Regions from separate parts of the Arthrobacter sp. THG-b23 genome, predicted to be linked through region 1. Evidence: predicted binding sites of a transcription regulator. Region 1 holds the regulator's gene; the other holds the start of a gene.
The links. The regulator HspR, encoded in region 1, represses chaperone genes until heat shock. The targets are predictions, from matches to a motif close to AAGTTGAGTCNNNNNGACTCAACTT.

Region 1 (8,238 bases):
GGCCGAGCAGCTGGCCTACTCCGTGGACAAGCTGCTCGCCGACAACGACGACAAGCTGCCCGAAGAGGTCAAGACCGAGGTCAAGTCCGACGTCGACGCCCTGAAATCCGCACTGGAGAAGCAGGACAACGACGACGAGGTCAAGGCCGCGTTCGAGAAGCTGCAGGCATCCCAGACCAAGCTGGGCGAGGCCATCTACTCGCAGGCGCAGGCCTCCGGCGCGGCCGGCGACGGTGCAGCCGCCGGTGACGGTTCCTCCGAGGCCGGCTCCGGCGCGGCCGACGAGGACATCGTGGACGCCGAAGTGGTCGACGAAGACGAGAAGAAGTAACCATGGCCGAAAAGGGTAACGAAGAAGAACACCAGACAGAGCCGGTGAACTTCCGCGACAACCGCAAGATCGATCCGGAAACCGGACAGGTCCGCGGCGCCGCGGGAGCAACCGGGGACGCCGGCGCGGCTGCGGGGGCAACCTCCGCGGCCGGCCAGGGCGCCGACGCCGACGCGCTGGCCCAGGCGGAGCAGATCCTGAACGGGGCCGAGGTCCCCGCGGGGGAATCTGTTGCCCAAGGGACCACGTCGCAGGAAGCCGAGGAGCTGAAGAACGATCTGCTCCGGCTGCAGGCGGAGTACGTGAACTACCGCAAGCGGGTGGAACGCGACCGCGCGGTGGCCGGCGAGATGGCCGTCATCGGCGTGCTGAACTCGCTGCTGCCCGTCCTGGACGACATCGACGCCGCGCGCCAGCACGGCGATCTCGCGGACGGCCCGTTCGCGGCTATTGCCACCAAGCTGGACGGCGTGCTCAAGACCTATGGCCTGACCCGCATCGAGGAGACCGGCGTCGAATTCGACCCGAACATCCACGAGGCCTTGATGCAGCAGCCTGACGCCGAGGTGGAAATGGACACCGTCAGCCAGGTCCTGCGCCTGGGCTACAGGGCCGGTGACCGCGTGCTGCGCGCGGCCCAGGTAGTGGTAGCCGTACCGGCGGAATGACACCGGCAGGGGGCGCCCCGGCGCCCAGCCGCAGATGACGGGTTGGCCTCCGGACCGTCGGAGGCCAACCCGTCACCGTCCGGGGCTCCCGTGCCCATAGACTTTGTGACAACTGAAAGGAGGCGCCTGCATGGCTAGCCAGGACTGGGTCGAGAAGGACTTCTACAAGATCCTCGGTGTCTCCAAGGACGCATCCGATGCGGACATCAAGAAGGCGTACCGCAAGCTCGCGCGGACCCACCATCCGGATACCAACCGGGGGGACGAAGGTTCGGAAAAGAAGTTCAAGGACATCTCCGAGGCCTACTCGGTCCTCTCGGACCCGGGGGAGCGCGAGCAGTACGACGCGATCCGCGCCATGGGCAGCGGCGCGCGCTTCAGCGCCGGGGGACCCGGCAGCGCCGGCGGGCCGGGCGCAGGCGGCTTCGAGGACATCTTCGGCAACCTGTTCGGCCAAGGCACCCGCACCCGTGCCGGCTCCGGGGGCACCGTGCCGCCGGAGTTCGCCGATCTGTTCGGCGGCTTCGGCGGTTTCCCGCAGCAGCAGCAGCCGCCGCGCAGGGGCGCCGACCGCACCGCGACCACCAGCATTTCCTTCGCCGGTTCCATTAACGGCACCACCATCGGGTTGCGCGAACCCAGCGGCGAGGTGATCGACGTGCGGATCCCGGCCGGGATCAAAGACGGCCAGAAGGTCCGCGTCCGCGGCAAGGGCCAGCCCGGCCCCGCCGGCGCGGGCGACCTGATGGTGACCGTCAACGTCAAGCCCCACCCGTTCTTCCAGCGCGACGGCGACAACATCCGGATCCACGTCCCGGTCACGTTCCCGGAGGCCGCGCTGGGCGCGCAGATCGACGTGCCGACCCTGAGTGGTGAATTCGTCAAGGTCAAGGTGCCGGCAGGAACACCCTCCGGCCGGACGCTCCGCGTGAAGGGACGCGGGGTGAAGACCTCGAAGAACACCGGCGATTTGCTCGTGACCATCGACGTGGTGGTCCCGCAGAACCTTGGGAAAGAGGCCCAAGAAGCAGTCAACGCCTTCGCGGCGGCGACTGCCGGGTCCGACCCGCGCGGGAATCTTGCCGCCAAGGCCAGGTTGTAGCGGGCGGAAGTTGCAACCGGCCGGGACTGGCCGGACGGGAAACGCGCGAAGCGCAGGAGGGAGAGCACCATGAGCATCGATATGAATGCGCCGATCTTCGTGATTTCGGTTGCGGCCGAACTGGCGGACATGCACCCGCAGACCCTGCGCCAGTATGACCGTCTCGGCCTGGTCTCTCCGTCGCGCCAGCGGGGCAGGCAGCGCCGCTATTCGCAGAAGGACGTGAACACCCTGCGCGAGGTTCAGCGTCTCTCCCAGGAAGGCGTCTCGCTGGAAGGCATCAAGCGCATCCTCCAGCTGGAAAACGAGGTCGCCGCCCTCAAGGCCCAGGTCCGGGACCTCTCCGAGGAGCTGATGGCCAGGCAGCGCCGGGGCACCGACTCCAGCCGGGTGTTCGCCGCGGGCCTGGCCGGGGACGTGGTGACGCTAGCCCGCGGCCAGCGTCCGCGTCCGCGCAGCCAGGCGCTGATGGTCTGGCGTCCGCAGCGCTGATGGCCTGGCGTCCGCAGCGCTGATCCGTTCGGCCTGCGCCTGTGATCGAACGCCCGCAGCTGCCGGCCCCAAGCAGGCGGCTGCGGGCAGGATGGCGGCGTGGAGCTACTTGATCATTTCGCCGTCCGGGGCGACCACGTACCAGACGTCGTTAACGCCCTGGCCGGTGGTGTCTCCCGGGGCCTTGTCCTGGGCCCAGTAGTAGATGGGCATGCCGTTCAGTGTCACCTGCTGCTGCCCGTCGGGGGTGTCAATGAGGCCCACCTCGGCGGTGACCCCGTCGAGTTCCGGCTCTTCCTCGGCCAGTACGGGTGGCCACGCGGCCAGGCAGTCGCCCGTGCAGGCGCTTTCGCCGGAGTCCGGGACGTCCTTGGTGAAGTAGTAAACAGTCATGCCTTCGCCGTCCACCACGATTTCGCCCAGGTCGGAATCGGCCGTGGTCAAGGTGGAGGCAGCTCCGGATGCTTGCGCGCCGCCTGTCTCCGGGCCGTCTGTCTCCGGGGCCGCCGGCGTGGTCATTCCGGGGGCGCCGGCCGTCGGCGTCTCGACTGCCGGCGGTGCCTCCGGGCCGGCGGGCGTTTCCGTGCCCGAACCGCCTCCGCAACCGGCGAGGCCCAGCATGGCAGCGCCCAGCAGGGCTGTCGCGGCTGTCTGTGTGATTTTCATGGGGCTTCCTTTGCCGTCTCCCGGGCGCTGCCCGGAGCGCGGTGCCGCGGGGCGCGGCCCGCTATTGGCAAAGACGCCGGCCGCGCCCACAATGGTTCAACGTTGGGCGAGGGAATCCCGTGGGCAGGATGAACCGGAACGCCGCCGCCGTCGTCGTACCCGGTAGGAAGCCGCGCGGGGACGTTCCGACCGCCGGTGAGGCGGCCGGGGTTGCCGGCAGGGAGGAGGCGGCCGTGGCATTGGACGACGAGGCCGTGGCCCGCCTCTACCGCGACCATGCCACGGCGCTGCGCCGGTTCGTGCGCGCCGCGACCTCCGATGCGGACCAGGTGGAGGACGTGGTGCAGGAGACGATCCTGCGGGTGTGGAAGCGCGGCCCGGAAACCGACAACATGCGCGGCTACCTGTACCAAACCGCCCGGCACGTGATTATCGACGGCTACCGGCGCCGCACCCGGCGGCCGGGAGAGACCGGACTGGGCGAGGACGAGCCGGCCGTCGAAGAAGACCAGCTGGAGCGGCTCCTGCTCCGTGTGGTCATGGAGGAAGCCCTGGCACGCATCAGCCCCGACCACCGCAACATCATCCTTGCCCTGCACTACCAGCGGCTCACCTCGTCCGAAGCCGCCCGGTCGCTGGGCATTCCGCTGGGCACGGTGAAGTCGCGGGCGTTCTACGCGGCCAAGGCCCTGCGGGCCGTACTGGACGAGATGGGGGTGGGGCAGCCGTGAACACCAACGAGGAACAGCACCAACTGCTCGGCCTCTACGTCTTGGGCGGGCTGGACCGCCGCGAACGGGCGGACTTCGAAGAACACCTGGCCTCCTGCCCCGCGTGCCGCAGGGAAGCCGACGAGCTGGAATCGCTGCCCGACCTGCTGGACGCGCTGCCGCGCGACGCAGCGTTGGAGCTGGCGGCGCCGCCGCAGCATGAAGTCGAGGAACGCACCCGGGAACTGGTGGATGAACTGGCCAACCGGCGGCGGAAGGAACGACGGCGGTGGGTCGGGTTGGTGGCCGCCGTGGCGGGTGTCTGCCTGGTCGCCGGGGCGGCCATCGGGCCGTTGCTGACCCAGCAGCAGCAGCCGCCGGCGACGGAGAGTTATGTGATGACTGCCGACGGCGGCCTGCAACTGGAGCTGGCACTGGTGCACAAGGCCTGGGGCACCGAGATGCAGGTAGCGGGGGAGCAGCTGCCGCGGGACGGCCTGCTCACCCTGTGGGTGACCGGAGATACCGGCTACACCTACCAGGTGGCTTCCTGGCAGGCGACGCCGGCGGGCCGCGCCACGCTCACCGCAGCCTGCGCCATGGACACCGACGAGATCGTCCAGGTGGAACTGCGCAGCGGGGCGGACGCAACGCTGGCGGCCGTGGCTACGGACTGAGCAGGAGCAGGCCCGCAACCAGGCCCCTGCGGATCAGTTCCGGCGGTAGGCGAGGTCGAAGATCATCCGGCCGGCGTCGTGGGCCTTCTGCTCGAAGCTGGTCATGGTCCGGCCGTCGAAGCGGGGCGCCCAGCCGCCGAGCTCGTCCATGCCTTCACCGGTGCTGGCATTGCCGGTACTGACCGGGATCTTGCCTTCGCGCACCGGGGCGCCGCCCACCACGCCTTCCACGCCGCTTTCCCAGACCTGGGTCAATGGGCTGTCCTTGCCGGTACGCTCGCCGGCATGCAGGTTGCGGAAGTCCGGCGAGGCATCCGCGACCCGGCGCATCTGGATCGCGTAGTCGGACCAGTCGGTGGCCAGCCGCCAGATCCCGCCCGGCTGCAGGACGCGGGCGGCAAGGCCCGCGAAGCTCTCCTGCACGAGCCGGCGCTTGTGGTGACGGGTCTTGTGCCACGGGTCGGGAAAGAACACCCAGAGTTCGGCCACCGAGGACTCGGGCAGCATGGTCGCGAGGGCGTCCGGGGCGTTGACCTGCGCCACACGCACGTTGGACAGGCCGTGCTGTCCAATCCGCAGCAGGGTCTGCGCCAGCCCAGGCCGGTAGACCTCCAGGGCCAGGAAGTTCCACTCCGGGTGCTGCTCCGCGGCATGGCAGACGGCCTCGCCCAGGCCGGAGCCGATCTCCACGACCAGGGGTGCCTCGCGTCCGAAAGCTGCCGCCGCATCAAAGACAAAGGCCGGGTCCACGGTGGTGTCGCCGCCGTGCCGGGGGAGGTCCACGGCGAACTTCGGGCCGTATTCGTCCCAGGCTTGCTGGCGGCGGCCCTGCAGCCGTGAGCCGCGTCGTACAAAGCTGACCGGACGGGCGAGGTGGGTGGGCTGCGTGAGGCGCGCGCCGTCGTCGTGCACGGGAACATCAGGGGTGGGGGAGTCGCTGGTCATCCCCACCAGAGTATCGCCCGTGCGCGGGCGGCCCGCACGTGCTGCTAGACTTGAACTACTCGGAGGCGCAGTTTGACGCGTTTCCCTGCGTCGATGAACGCTTTCAATTGCACCGCCGCTATCCGTCTAACGACGTGACCGGGCAGATCCGGGCGGTTGGCACTGTCTGATTTTTCTTCGGCGACCCTGGGCTAACCTGCCGCGGGGACACTGACCGGAAGACATTCGCACTTTCTTATGACTACTTTTGTTGCCCTTGGCGTGCCCAAGTCCCTTGCTTCGAAGCTCGCTGCCGATGGCATTGAAGCTCCGTTCCCCATCCAGACCGAGACCCTGCCCGATACGCTGGCGGGCCGGGATGTGCTGGGCCGCGGCCGCACCGGCTCCGGCAAGACGCTGGCGTTCGCGCTGCCGCTGGTGGCCAGGCTCGCCGAGCGCGAAGCCGCCCATTTCCGCAAACCCGGACGCCCGCTGGGCCTGGTTCTGGCTCCGACCCGCGAGCTGGCCACCCAGCTCAACAACACCATTGAGCCGCTGGCGGCCGAGCTGGGCCTGAACACCACGGTGATCTACGGCGGCGTCTCGCAGCAGCGCCAGGAAAAGGCGCTGCGCGCCGGCGTCGACATTGTGATTGCCTGCCCGGGCCGGCTCGAAGACCTGATGAAGCAGAAGATCATCACGCTGGAATCGGTGGAAATCACCGTCCTGGACGAGGCCGACCACATGGCCGACTTGGGCTTCCTGCCCGTGGTGAAGAAGCTGCTGGACACTACGCCGGCCGGCGGCCAGCGCATGCTGTTCTCCGCGACCCTGGACAACGGCGTGGACAAGCTCGTGCAGCGTTACCTGTCCAGCCCCCTGACCCACTCCGTGGACGACCCGCAGGCCGCGGTCACCACCATGGAACACCACGTGCTGGTGACCCGCGATGCCTCCGAAAAGAAGCAGGTGCTCAACCGGCTCGCCGCCGGTGCCGGGCGCCGCGTGCTGTTCACGCGCACCAAGCACCACGCCCGCAAGCTGGCCAAGGCCCTCACCGACGCCGGCATCCCGGCGGTGGACCTGCACGGCAACCTGTCGCAGAACGCCCGCGACCGCAACCTCGCAGAGTTCTCCTCCGGCCATGTGCGCGTGCTGGTCGCCACGGACGTGGCCGCCCGCGGCGTGCACGTGGACGACGTGGAACTGGTGATCCACGTGGATCCGCCCACCGAGCACAAGGCGTATCTGCACCGTTCCGGCCGTACCGCCCGCGCCGGTTCCGACGGCACCGTCGTGACCCTGGCGCTGCCGGAACAGCGGCTGGAAGTCGGCAAGCTGATGAAGGCCGCCGGGGTGGACGTAGCCTTCGAAAGCGTCACGGCTTCCTCGGAGCTGCTGGCGCACCTCGTGGGCGAGGTTGCCGCACCCGTGGATCCGCAGTTGCGGGCCCAGCAGCAGGCAGCGAACCTGCCGCAGCGCGGCGGCGGCACCTCGACCGGCGCCAACGCCCAGCGCAAGCGGGCCATGCGGTCCGGCGGCCGCGGCGGCCGGACCCGTTCCGGTGAAGCCCGTTCCGGTGAGGCCCGCCAGGCCTCCGGCGCCGCCCGCGCCGGCGGCCCGGAGAACGGCCAGCGCCAGCCGGCCCGCGGCGAAAGCCGCGGCCAGGCCGGCCGGGACGTTGCCGCCCGCAGCCACGGCAGCCATCGCAGCGCCGCAGGTTCTGATTCCGCCGCACGCCGCGGCCAGTCGGGCACCGCAGCAGGCGGCCGCAGCGGCTCGGGGCCGGCACGTTCCGGCGCCCCGGCCCGGTCGGGCGGCGCACAGCGCGCCGCCGGCGGTCAGCGCTCCGCGGCCGGCACCCGGCCGGTCTTCAGGTCGGAGACTCCGGCGGCCGAGCGTCCGGCCCGCCGTGGCCCGCGCCGCGCCACGGCACCGGCTTCGCAGGAAAAGCGCCGGACAAACTAGGCCCGGCGCACACAGCCGAACGCCGCAGGGCGGTCCCTTCGTACGGAGGGGCCGCCCTGCGGCCTTTTGTTTTCCCAGAGGGAAAGGTTCTGTAGTGCTGGTTGCCGCGATCCTTCCCCTGTCCGCGAGATCCACGGGTTCCGCCCAAACAACAACGCATTAGGGGGACGCTCAGGGGCATCCCGTATGGCGTCCGACCATGTCACTGGCGAGAATGGTGGGATGAAGGCACTTCTGAACGTTATCTGGCTCCTGTTTGGCGGCATTTGGCTGGCGCTGGGCTACTTTCTGGCCGGCATCGTCTGCTGCCTGCTGATCGTGACGATCCCCTTTGGCATCGCCTCGTTCCGGATCGCGGGCTACGCGTTGTGGCCGTTCGGCCGCATGGTGGTGGACCGCGGCGGGCGCACCTACTTCATGTCCACCGTGGGGAACATCATCTGGTTGCTGGTCGCCGGCATCTGGATCGCGATCGGGCATGTGCTGACAGCGGTGGCGCAGGCCATCACCATCATCGGCATTCCGCTGGCGATCGCGAACCTCAAGATGATTCCGGTGTCCCTGACGCCGCTGGGCAAGGAGATCGTGTCCACCGACCGCGCGTTCCCGGGGTATGTTCCCGGCTATCAGCCGGGCGCCATTACGTGGCGCTGACCGGAGGATGTTGACCGGCCGACGTTGTTGGCCGGCCGGTCCCGAG
Region 2 (8,238 bases), on a different contig from region 1:
GACCCGGGCCTCGCGGCTGGACGCGGAATGCCGCTACGTCATGCTGGAGGTCAAAAACTCGAACCTGACGGTCGGCGTTCCGGTCGAGAAAGCCGAGCAAGTCGGCCTGCGGACAGTCTTCGGCGAGGGACAGTTGGAAGCACTGTTCGACGTGCTGCGCGCCCCCTCCCAGAAGGAGGATCCGCAGTGGTCCCGGCGCTTCAAGGACAACCAGGAACGGCTCCGCACCGGCGACATCTTTGTGATCGCCGGCTTGGTCCGCGACCTCACCCGGCGGCTGCACGCCAACGGCACCATGTCCCACGCCGAGAAGGACATGCTGCAGTACGCCAAGAAGCCGCTCGTCACGGAGATTGCCCTGTCCAAAGGCATTGAGCCGCAGGAAGCCGAAGAGATCCTCGTTGCCGTGGTGGCCTGCCCGGTGGCGGAGGAGCTGGCCAGCGCCTAAACGATCACGGCGCGCATGGCGGTGCGCATGACGGCGCACGACGACGGCGCACGACGACGGTGCGACGGGCCGCGGGTCAGGCGCGGTGACGACGGCGTCAGGCGCGGACCAGCCGGGATGCCGCGGCCAGGTCATGCGTGGCGTGGTCGTACGCGATGGTGAGCGCACCGCCGTCGTGCTCGAACTCGTGGTTGGCGCCGTCCGGGAGGCCATACGCCCCGTAGTTTTCCTCCCACGAGCCGTTCAGTGCGAACTTGAAGGCATACCGGCCGGCGGGCAGCTCGGTGTCCAGCTTCCACAGGCCGTCGGAGGCATCAAAGAGCATCTGCACCGCCTCGTCGGCCGGTTCCCAATCGCGTTCGGCGCCGAGCAGCACGCCAAAGTCGCCAACTACGGCGACTCCCACAGGCTGTCCGGCGGGAAGCGTGGGCTCCGCTGCGGGCGACGCCGGTTCCGGCGACGGCTCCGGCAGCGGCGTCCCCGCCGCGAGGGCCGTGGCCAGGTCCGCCGCATCGGGAAACGCGGTGACGGCCCGCAGCCCCTCCTCGGTGATGGCCCACCCGCCGCGGCCCTTGGCCATCCAGCCGGCTTTCACCAGCCGGGCGGTCGCCGTCGTCAGGTTTTTAAACCCGCGGGGCACGCCGCCGCTGAGCAACTCCTGTTCGTGCGCGGTCGGCGGCACGCGCCGCAGCGCCTCGCTGATGACCTCCCTGGCGTCCGGCCGGGTGCCGGTCGCGGATGCGGCCGCCAGAATCTCGAGGACAGGTTTGAGACGCAGATGGGTCTTGAGCATGGCCGTGGCTCCTTCGCGGTCTGCCGGAACTGGTGACGCTCCCAGTCTGCGACCCGTCCACGCCGAGCACCACTATTTGGCGTTGTGTGTCGGCTCCCCTAAGCGTGCAGCTCGCTGTAACCGGAGCCGGCGGCCCGGAGCATTGGCAGGTTAGCCCCCTGACGCTCCGGCTACAACGTGATGACCACCTTGCCCCGCACCTCGCCGGCCTCCAGGCGGCGCAGTGCTTCCGGCATCTGCTCCAGCGGATAGGTGTGGTCGAGCACTGGTTTCAGTTGCCCCGAGTCGATCAGCTCACTCAGCCGTTCGAGATCGGAAGAGGTCTGGCGCGCCATGAACATGACAACACGCTGCCGGTTGAAGAGGGACAGGAACATTCCGCCCAGCGGCCTGAACAGGCCCCCGGTCCAGCGGTCGCCGTGTTCGCCGCCGACAATAACCGCCGTGCCGGCAGGGGTTAGGGCCCGGCGCACGCGCGACAGGGACGGGTTCCCGGCTATGTCCACGATCACGTCGTACCGGTGTCCTCCTGCCGCAAAGTCTTCGCGGGCGTAGTCGATGACGGTCTCGGCGCCGAGGCTTCGCACCAGCTCCGCCTTGGCGGCGCTGCACACGCCGGTTACCGTCGCGCCCAGGGCCGTGGCTATCTGCACGGCGTAGGTGCCGACGCCGCCGGAGGCTCCGGTGATGAGTACCCGATGGCCAGCCTGGACACGGCCGATGTCCCGCAGCGCCTGCAGTGCTGTCACGCCGGAGACCGGAAGGGCCGCGGCCTGCTCAAAAGTGAGTTCTGCGGGCTTGGGGGCCAGCAACGACTCCGCTGCCAGCGCAAATTCCGCGAAGGAGCCCTTGCCGAAACCGAAGACCTCGTCCCCGATCGAGAATTTCGTGACGGCACTGCCTACGGCCGCTACCGTTCCCGCGACGTCAAGCCCGGGGATCGGATTCTTGGGGGACTTCCACCCGGACACAGCGCGGACCGGATACGGCAGGCCGGTGGCCATGTGCCACGTGCCGCGGTCCAGACCAGCGGCGCGAACCTTGATGAGGACTTGGCTTTCGCCGACCTCCGGTACGGCGATATCGGCCGGGTGCAAGGCGTCGGTAATTCCGTACCGGGTCTGCACTATTGCGCGCATGGTCGGTTGTGCCGGGGCGGGGGAGACGCTGTCACGCAGCGGCTCCGTGTTGGCCGCCGAAGGGGAGGATTCTGTTGGTTCCATGGGACTTCCTTCTCGAGGATGTGGATGACGTGGAGCCCAAGTGCTGCCGTACAAAGTACGAAGGTACCGTACAAAGTACGGGAATGCTATAGTCGCGGGAACAATGATCAAAAAACCAGGCAGCGCCCCCGCAGAACGCGTTCCGCTCAGCAGGGAACGGGTGCTCCGCGCCGCAATCGAGATCGCCGACGGCGGCGGGTTGGCCCGCCTCACGATCCGCTCACTGGCTCAGGCGCTGGACGCCAAGCCGATGTCGCTCTACCACCACGTCCGCAACAAGGACGAGATCCTCGACGGCATTGTCGATGCCGTCTTCGAAGAGATAGAACTGCCGGTCGCCGGGAGGGAATGGAAGGCTGAGTTGAAGCGGCGTGCAGCCTCGGCCCGCGCCGTGCTGCGACGCCACCCCTGGGCCATCGCCTTGATGGAATCGCGCACGACGCCCGGACCGGCAAACCTGCGCCACCACGATGCAACCCTGGGCACGCTTCGAGCCGCCGGATTCTCGCTGCCGCTGGCGGCCCACGCCTATGCGCTGCTGGATGCATACGTTTATGGGACTGCTCTTCAGGAGGCGTCCTTGCCTTTCGACGGCCCGGACAGCTTGGCGGAGGTCGCCGGGCCAATGGTGGAGATGTTCACTGCCCAGGACTATCCACACCTGCGCGAGCTGGCCGTGGAGCATGTGCTGCAGCCCGGATACGAATTCAGCGACGAGTTCGATTTCGGCCTCGACCTCATAATCGGCGGCCTTGCAGCGTCCCTGCACGGCTCCGGGCCCGGCGAAGAATCAACAGAGAGGGCCGAAGCGCCCTCGCCCTGAACCACGGGGTCGCGGGGAAAGCCGTAGCGACTGGCACCGGGGAATCCGGATCCGGGGTCGAAGAGCCGCCGGTGCCCCGCCAATGTTCCGCGGCTGCCGCCGTTTTCCTATACTGGCGGGATGGGAATGCCGGTGCTATTCGGCGTCGTGGCTTCCAGCGCGTTGGTGCTGGGCGCGTTCATCGGTGTGAAGTTCGAGCTGCCCAAACGTGTGCTGGCGATCCTTTTGTCGTTCGCGGCCGGTGCGCTGATTACGGCGTTGGCATTTGAACTGTTTGAAGACTCCTACGAGCGCGGCGGCATCTGGCGCGCGGTAATCGGCCTGGGCGTTGGGGCAGCGGTGTTCACGGCGCTGAGCGCGCTGCTGGACCGATGGGCGCAGCCCTCGTCCCGTTCCACGCCGGCCGCCGAGTACCAGGGCAGCGCCAAGCTGGATACCAATGCGGCTGCCGCGGAGCATGCACCTACGGCCGAGACCACCCGGGGCACTGCAGGCCTGGCGCTGCTGGCCGCGGTCACGCTCGACGGCGTGCCGGAGAACCTCGCGATGGGTGTGGCTTTGGGCGAGGGAACCGGCGGGTTGGCCCTGCTCGCTGCGATCTTCGTCTCCAACCTGCCCGAGGCGCTGGTGGGAGCCGCTTCCATGCGCAGCCAGGGCAAGTCGGCGCTCGCGGTCATCGGGCTCTGGAGCGCTTGCGGAGTCCTGCTGGTCATCGCCGTCATCATCGGTGCGGGCCCGCTGTCCGCCACCGACCCGGAATCCATCTCGTTGCCGCTGGCCTTCGCGGCCGGGGCAGTGATTGCCTCCTTGGCCGACACCCTTATGCCCGAGGCCTACGAACACGGTGGCCCGGCGGTCGCCATGAGCACGGCCGCAGGGTTCGTTTTGTCCTACGCACTGTCGCTGGCGTGAGCCGGAGGCAGCGGTGGCGGGGCACCCCCTCCGATGGAGTGCCCCGCCGTCGCCCTGTCGCGCCCGGCCCCTGTCGTGCGGTCGCCGCAGCTACGCCGCCGCGGCCATGCTGCCCGCTGCGACCCGCAGCCCATCGTCGCCGGCGGTGACCTGGATCCGCCCGCCTTCGGCAACGGCCTCGGCCACCAGCAGGTCCGCGATCCGGTCATCCAGCTCTCGCTGGATCACCCGGCGCAGCGGCCGGGCGCCGTATTCGGGCTCGTAGCCGGCCTCGGCGATCCACGCCACGGCGTCCTCGCCAACCTCCAGCTCGATGCCTTGGGCCGCCAGCCGGGCCTCGGTCTTGCGCAGCTGCAGCCGCACGATGGAACGCAGCTGCTCCTGCTCCAGCTTGCGGAACAGCACGATCTCGTCGATCCGGTTCAGGAACTCCGGCCGCATGGTTTCGCGCAGCCGGCCCATCACCCGGGCGCGCAGATCCTGCTCGCTCCCGAAGCCGTCCTCGCCGTTGTTGGCGGTGAATCCCAGCGCTCCGCCCTTGCTTGCCAGGAACTCCGACCCGAGGTTGGAGGTCATGATCACCACGGTGTTGCGGAAGTCCACGGTGCGGCCCTGCCCGTCGGTGAGGCGTCCGTCGTCGAGGACCTGCAGCAACAGGTTGAACACGTCCGGATGGGCCTTCTCCACCTCGTCCAGCAGCACCACCGAGTACGGGCGCCGGCGGACGCGCTCGGTCAGCTGGCCGGCCTCGCCGTAGCCCACGTAGCCCGGAGGCGCGCCGACCAGCCGCGAGACGGTGTGGCGCTCGCCGTATTCACTCATGTCGAAGCGGACCATGGCGTCCTGGTCGCCGAACAGCGACTCCGCCAGTGCCTTGGCCAGCTCGGTCTTGCCCACGCCGGTGGGACCCAGGAACAAGAAGCTGCCGACGGGCCTGCCCTCGTCCCCCATCCCGGTGCGGTTGCGCCGCACCGACTTGGCGATAGCGGTCACGGCGTCGTCCTGACCGATAACCCGGGTGTGCAGGTCCTCCTCCAGCCGGGCAAGCCGCTGCCGGTCGCCCTCCGTCAGCCGGGCGGCCGGAATGCCGGTGGCGCGGGAGATGATCTCGGCGATCTCGGCCTCGCCCACCACATCGGTGGGCGCGACGCCGGGGCGGGCCCCGCCGTCGTGGTTTTCGGCGGTTTCGGAGGCCGGCTGGTGGGCGGAGGCGGCTTCCAGCCTGGCCTGCAGCTCTTCGATCTCGTCGCGCAGCTTCGAGGCGTCCTCGTAGCGTTCCTCGGCGACGGCGGCGTTCTTGGCCGATTCCAGCTCTGCCAGCCGGCCGCGCAAAGCCTCCACGTCGACGCGCGGGCCGCGCCGCAGGCTCAGCCGCGCTCCGGCTTGGTCGATCAGGTCGATCGCCTTGTCCGGCAGGAACCGATCGGTGATGTAGCGGGAGGACATCTCGACGGCGGCGCGGATAGCTTCGTCGGTGTAGGCCACCTGGTGGTGTTCCTCGTAGCGGTCCTTCAGCCCGGACAGGATCTGCACGGCGTCTTCAACCGAGGGCTCGCCGACCATGACCGACTGGAAGCGGCGCTCCAGGGCGGGGTCCTTCTCCACCTTGCGGTACTCGCCCAGCGTGGTGGCGCCGACCAGGTGCAGTTCACCGCGGGCCAGCCGGGGCTTGAGGATGTTGCCGGCGTCCATGCCGCCCTCGCCGCCGCCGCCGGCACCGACCACGGTGTGCAGTTCGTCGATGAACACGATCAGCTCGCTGCCGGCGGCGCTGATCTCGTCCAGGGTCTTGGTCAGGCGTTCCTCGAAATCGCCGCGGTAGCGGGTGCCGGCCAGCATGCCCGGCAGATCCAGCGACACCACGCGCTTGCCGCGCAGCTGCTCCGGGACGTCGCCGGCCACGATGGCCTGCGCGAGGCCTTCGGCGATGGCGGTCTTGCCCACGCCGGCCTCGCCGATCAATACCGGGTTGTTCTTGGTCCGGCGGGCGAGGATCTCGATGGTCTGGGCGATCTCGTCGGCGCGGCCAATCACCGGGTCCAGCCGGTCCTCCCGGGCCTGGGCGGTCAGGTCGGTGCCGAACTGGTCCAGCATGGGCGTTTCCGCCTGGGGATTGGCGCCCGTTTGCGGCCCGGCGTTTGTGGTGGGGCCGACGGCCTGCGCCGCAGCTTCCTCCGCCGCCTGCTGCAGCGCCATCGGGGTCACGCCAGCGCCGGCCAGAAGCTGGCCGGCGGGGGTTTCCTGGTTCAGGACGAAAGCCGCGAACAGGTGCTCGGGGTCGATGTACGTGGAGCCGAACGCGCGGGCCACCTGGTGCGCGTCCAGCAGGGCACGCTGCGCGGACGGCGTCAGCGACGGCGTTTCACGGGTCGGGGCGGTCTTTTCCGGCAACCCCTGCTCGGCGGAGCGCGCGATGGCCAGCGGGTCGGCGCCGGCCAGCTTGATCTGGCTGGCGGCCGGCTCCTGGCGGGCCATGACGTGCAAAATGTGCAGGGCGTCCACCTCGATGTGGCCGAGGCCCGCGGCAAACCGGGCCGCCTGTGCCAGCACTTCGTGGGTGCGGCGGCTGAGCAGGCGGGTGAGGTCAACGGTGCGGGACTGGGCCGCCCGCTGGCCCTGCAGGTAGCGCGCCAGGAACTCGTCGAATGAACCGTTGCCGGAAGCTGGTCCGAAGAACAGTGGCATGGATACTCCTCCTGTGAACGTGAGTGCCTTCGACTCATGTTAACGCCTTCGAGTGATGATTATTCCAGAAGTTCCGCAAACTTGAGCGAAGGTGACTCACCTGCGCGGGGCTGGTGGATCCGTCCACCTCGTGCGAACTCGCCGTTCCCGGTGAGCGATGCAACGGGCGGGCGGTTCGGGCAGCGGGGATGGGTCCGGCGGAGGGGCCGGTGCTAGGGTTGTCTTCGAAGCTTTGTTCGAAGACGGGGGTCCGGGATGTTCGGTTTGGAGCAGCCGTCGAATGCGTCGGCCGGCCCGGAAATGGGCACCGGAACGCCCGAGGATGCGCGCGGTTTCCCGTCGCCGGCGCGGGACTACTTCCACGGCGGCATCGATCTGAACCGGCACTTGATCCGCGACCGGACCAGCACCTTTGTGATGCGGGTGGCCGGGAACTCGATGGCGGCCGCCGGGATCTGCGACGGCGATGAGCTGATCGTGGACCGCTCGCTGACCCCGCGCGACGGTTCGGTGGTGATCGCGGTGCTGGACGGGGAATTGGTGGTGCGGCGCCTGCATCTCACCGCGGACGGCGTGCGGTTGCAGACGGACGACGGCGGTGTCCCCACCGAGGTGGGCGAACTCGCGGAGCTGAGCATCTGGGGCGTCGCCACCCGTTGCCTGCACCATGTCTAGCGGTCCCGCATCGGGGTCCGGCGCCGCGGCCCCCGGCCAACCGCCTGCGTCCGGCGCAACCTCCGGCCAGCCGCCCGGATCCCGGCCCGGCGAACGGATCGCGCTGGTGGACGTCAACAATTTCTACGTCTCCTGCGAGCGGGTCTTCGATCCATCCCTCGAGGGGCGCCCCGTCGTCGTGCTCTCCAACAATGACGGCTGCGTGGTGGCGCGCTCCGAGGAAGCCAAGCAGTTGGGGCTGAAGACCGGGACGCCGTGGTTCCAGGTGGCGCCGCGGGCCAAGGCTTGGGGGCTGGTCGCGCGCTCCAGCAACTACGAGCTGTACGGGGACCTGAGCGCCCGGGTGATGGAAGTGCTAGGCCGGTTCGGGGCGTGGCAGGAGGTCTATTCGATCGACGAGTCTTTCCTGGGCCTGCCCGGCGTTGAGGACCAGTTGCTGGAAACTGCCGGCCGGATCCGAGCCTCCGTGATCCGGCAGGTGGGCGTGCCGGTCAGCGTTGGCGTGGCCCAGACCAAGACGTTGGCGAAGTTCGCCAACCACGTTGCCAAGCGGAATCCCCAGATGGCCGGGGTGTGCTCGCTGGGCTCGATGCCCGCTTCCGACATCGCATGGATCCAGTCGCGGGTGCCGGTCACCGGGCTGTGGGGCGTGGGCGGGCGGACCGGGAAACGACTGAAC

Region 2: the regulator HspR is predicted to act here: its motif matches at 6,963-6,987, upstream of AC5RVD_RS04460 (ATP-dependent Clp protease ATP-binding subunit).

Annotation. Positions count from the first base shown of each region.
Region 1 covers NZ_JBNHGM010000001.1:185,526-193,763, reverse strand. The annotation lists gene dnaK (molecular chaperone DnaK) at 1-331, shown strand, start outside; gene AC5RVD_RS00940 (nucleotide exchange factor GrpE) at 334-999, shown strand; gene AC5RVD_RS00935 (DnaJ C-terminal domain-containing protein) at 1,130-2,101, shown strand; gene AC5RVD_RS00930 (heat shock protein transcriptional repressor HspR) at 2,171-2,593, shown strand; gene AC5RVD_RS00925 (COG4315 family predicted lipoprotein) at 2,699-3,259, opposite strand; gene AC5RVD_RS00920 (sigma-70 family RNA polymerase sigma factor) at 3,493-3,990, shown strand; gene AC5RVD_RS00915 (zf-HC2 domain-containing protein) at 3,987-4,646, shown strand; gene trmB (tRNA (guanosine(46)-N7)-methyltransferase TrmB) at 4,680-5,591, opposite strand; gene AC5RVD_RS00905 (DEAD/DEAH box helicase) at 5,829-7,538, shown strand; gene AC5RVD_RS00900 (YccF domain-containing protein) at 7,761-8,192, shown strand.
Region 2 covers NZ_JBNHGM010000002.1:148,010-156,247, reverse strand. The annotation lists gene AC5RVD_RS04485 (CarD family transcriptional regulator) at 1-448, shown strand, start outside; gene AC5RVD_RS04480 (pullulanase X25 domain-containing protein) at 546-1,241, opposite strand; gene AC5RVD_RS04475 (NAD(P)-dependent alcohol dehydrogenase) at 1,412-2,464, opposite strand; gene AC5RVD_RS04470 (TetR/AcrR family transcriptional regulator C-terminal domain-containing protein) at 2,568-3,287, shown strand; gene AC5RVD_RS04465 (ZIP family metal transporter) at 3,408-4,199, shown strand; gene AC5RVD_RS04460 (ATP-dependent Clp protease ATP-binding subunit) at 4,290-6,884, opposite strand; gene AC5RVD_RS04455 (LexA family protein) at 7,185-7,559, shown strand; gene AC5RVD_RS04450 (Y-family DNA polymerase) at 7,552-8,238, shown strand, end outside.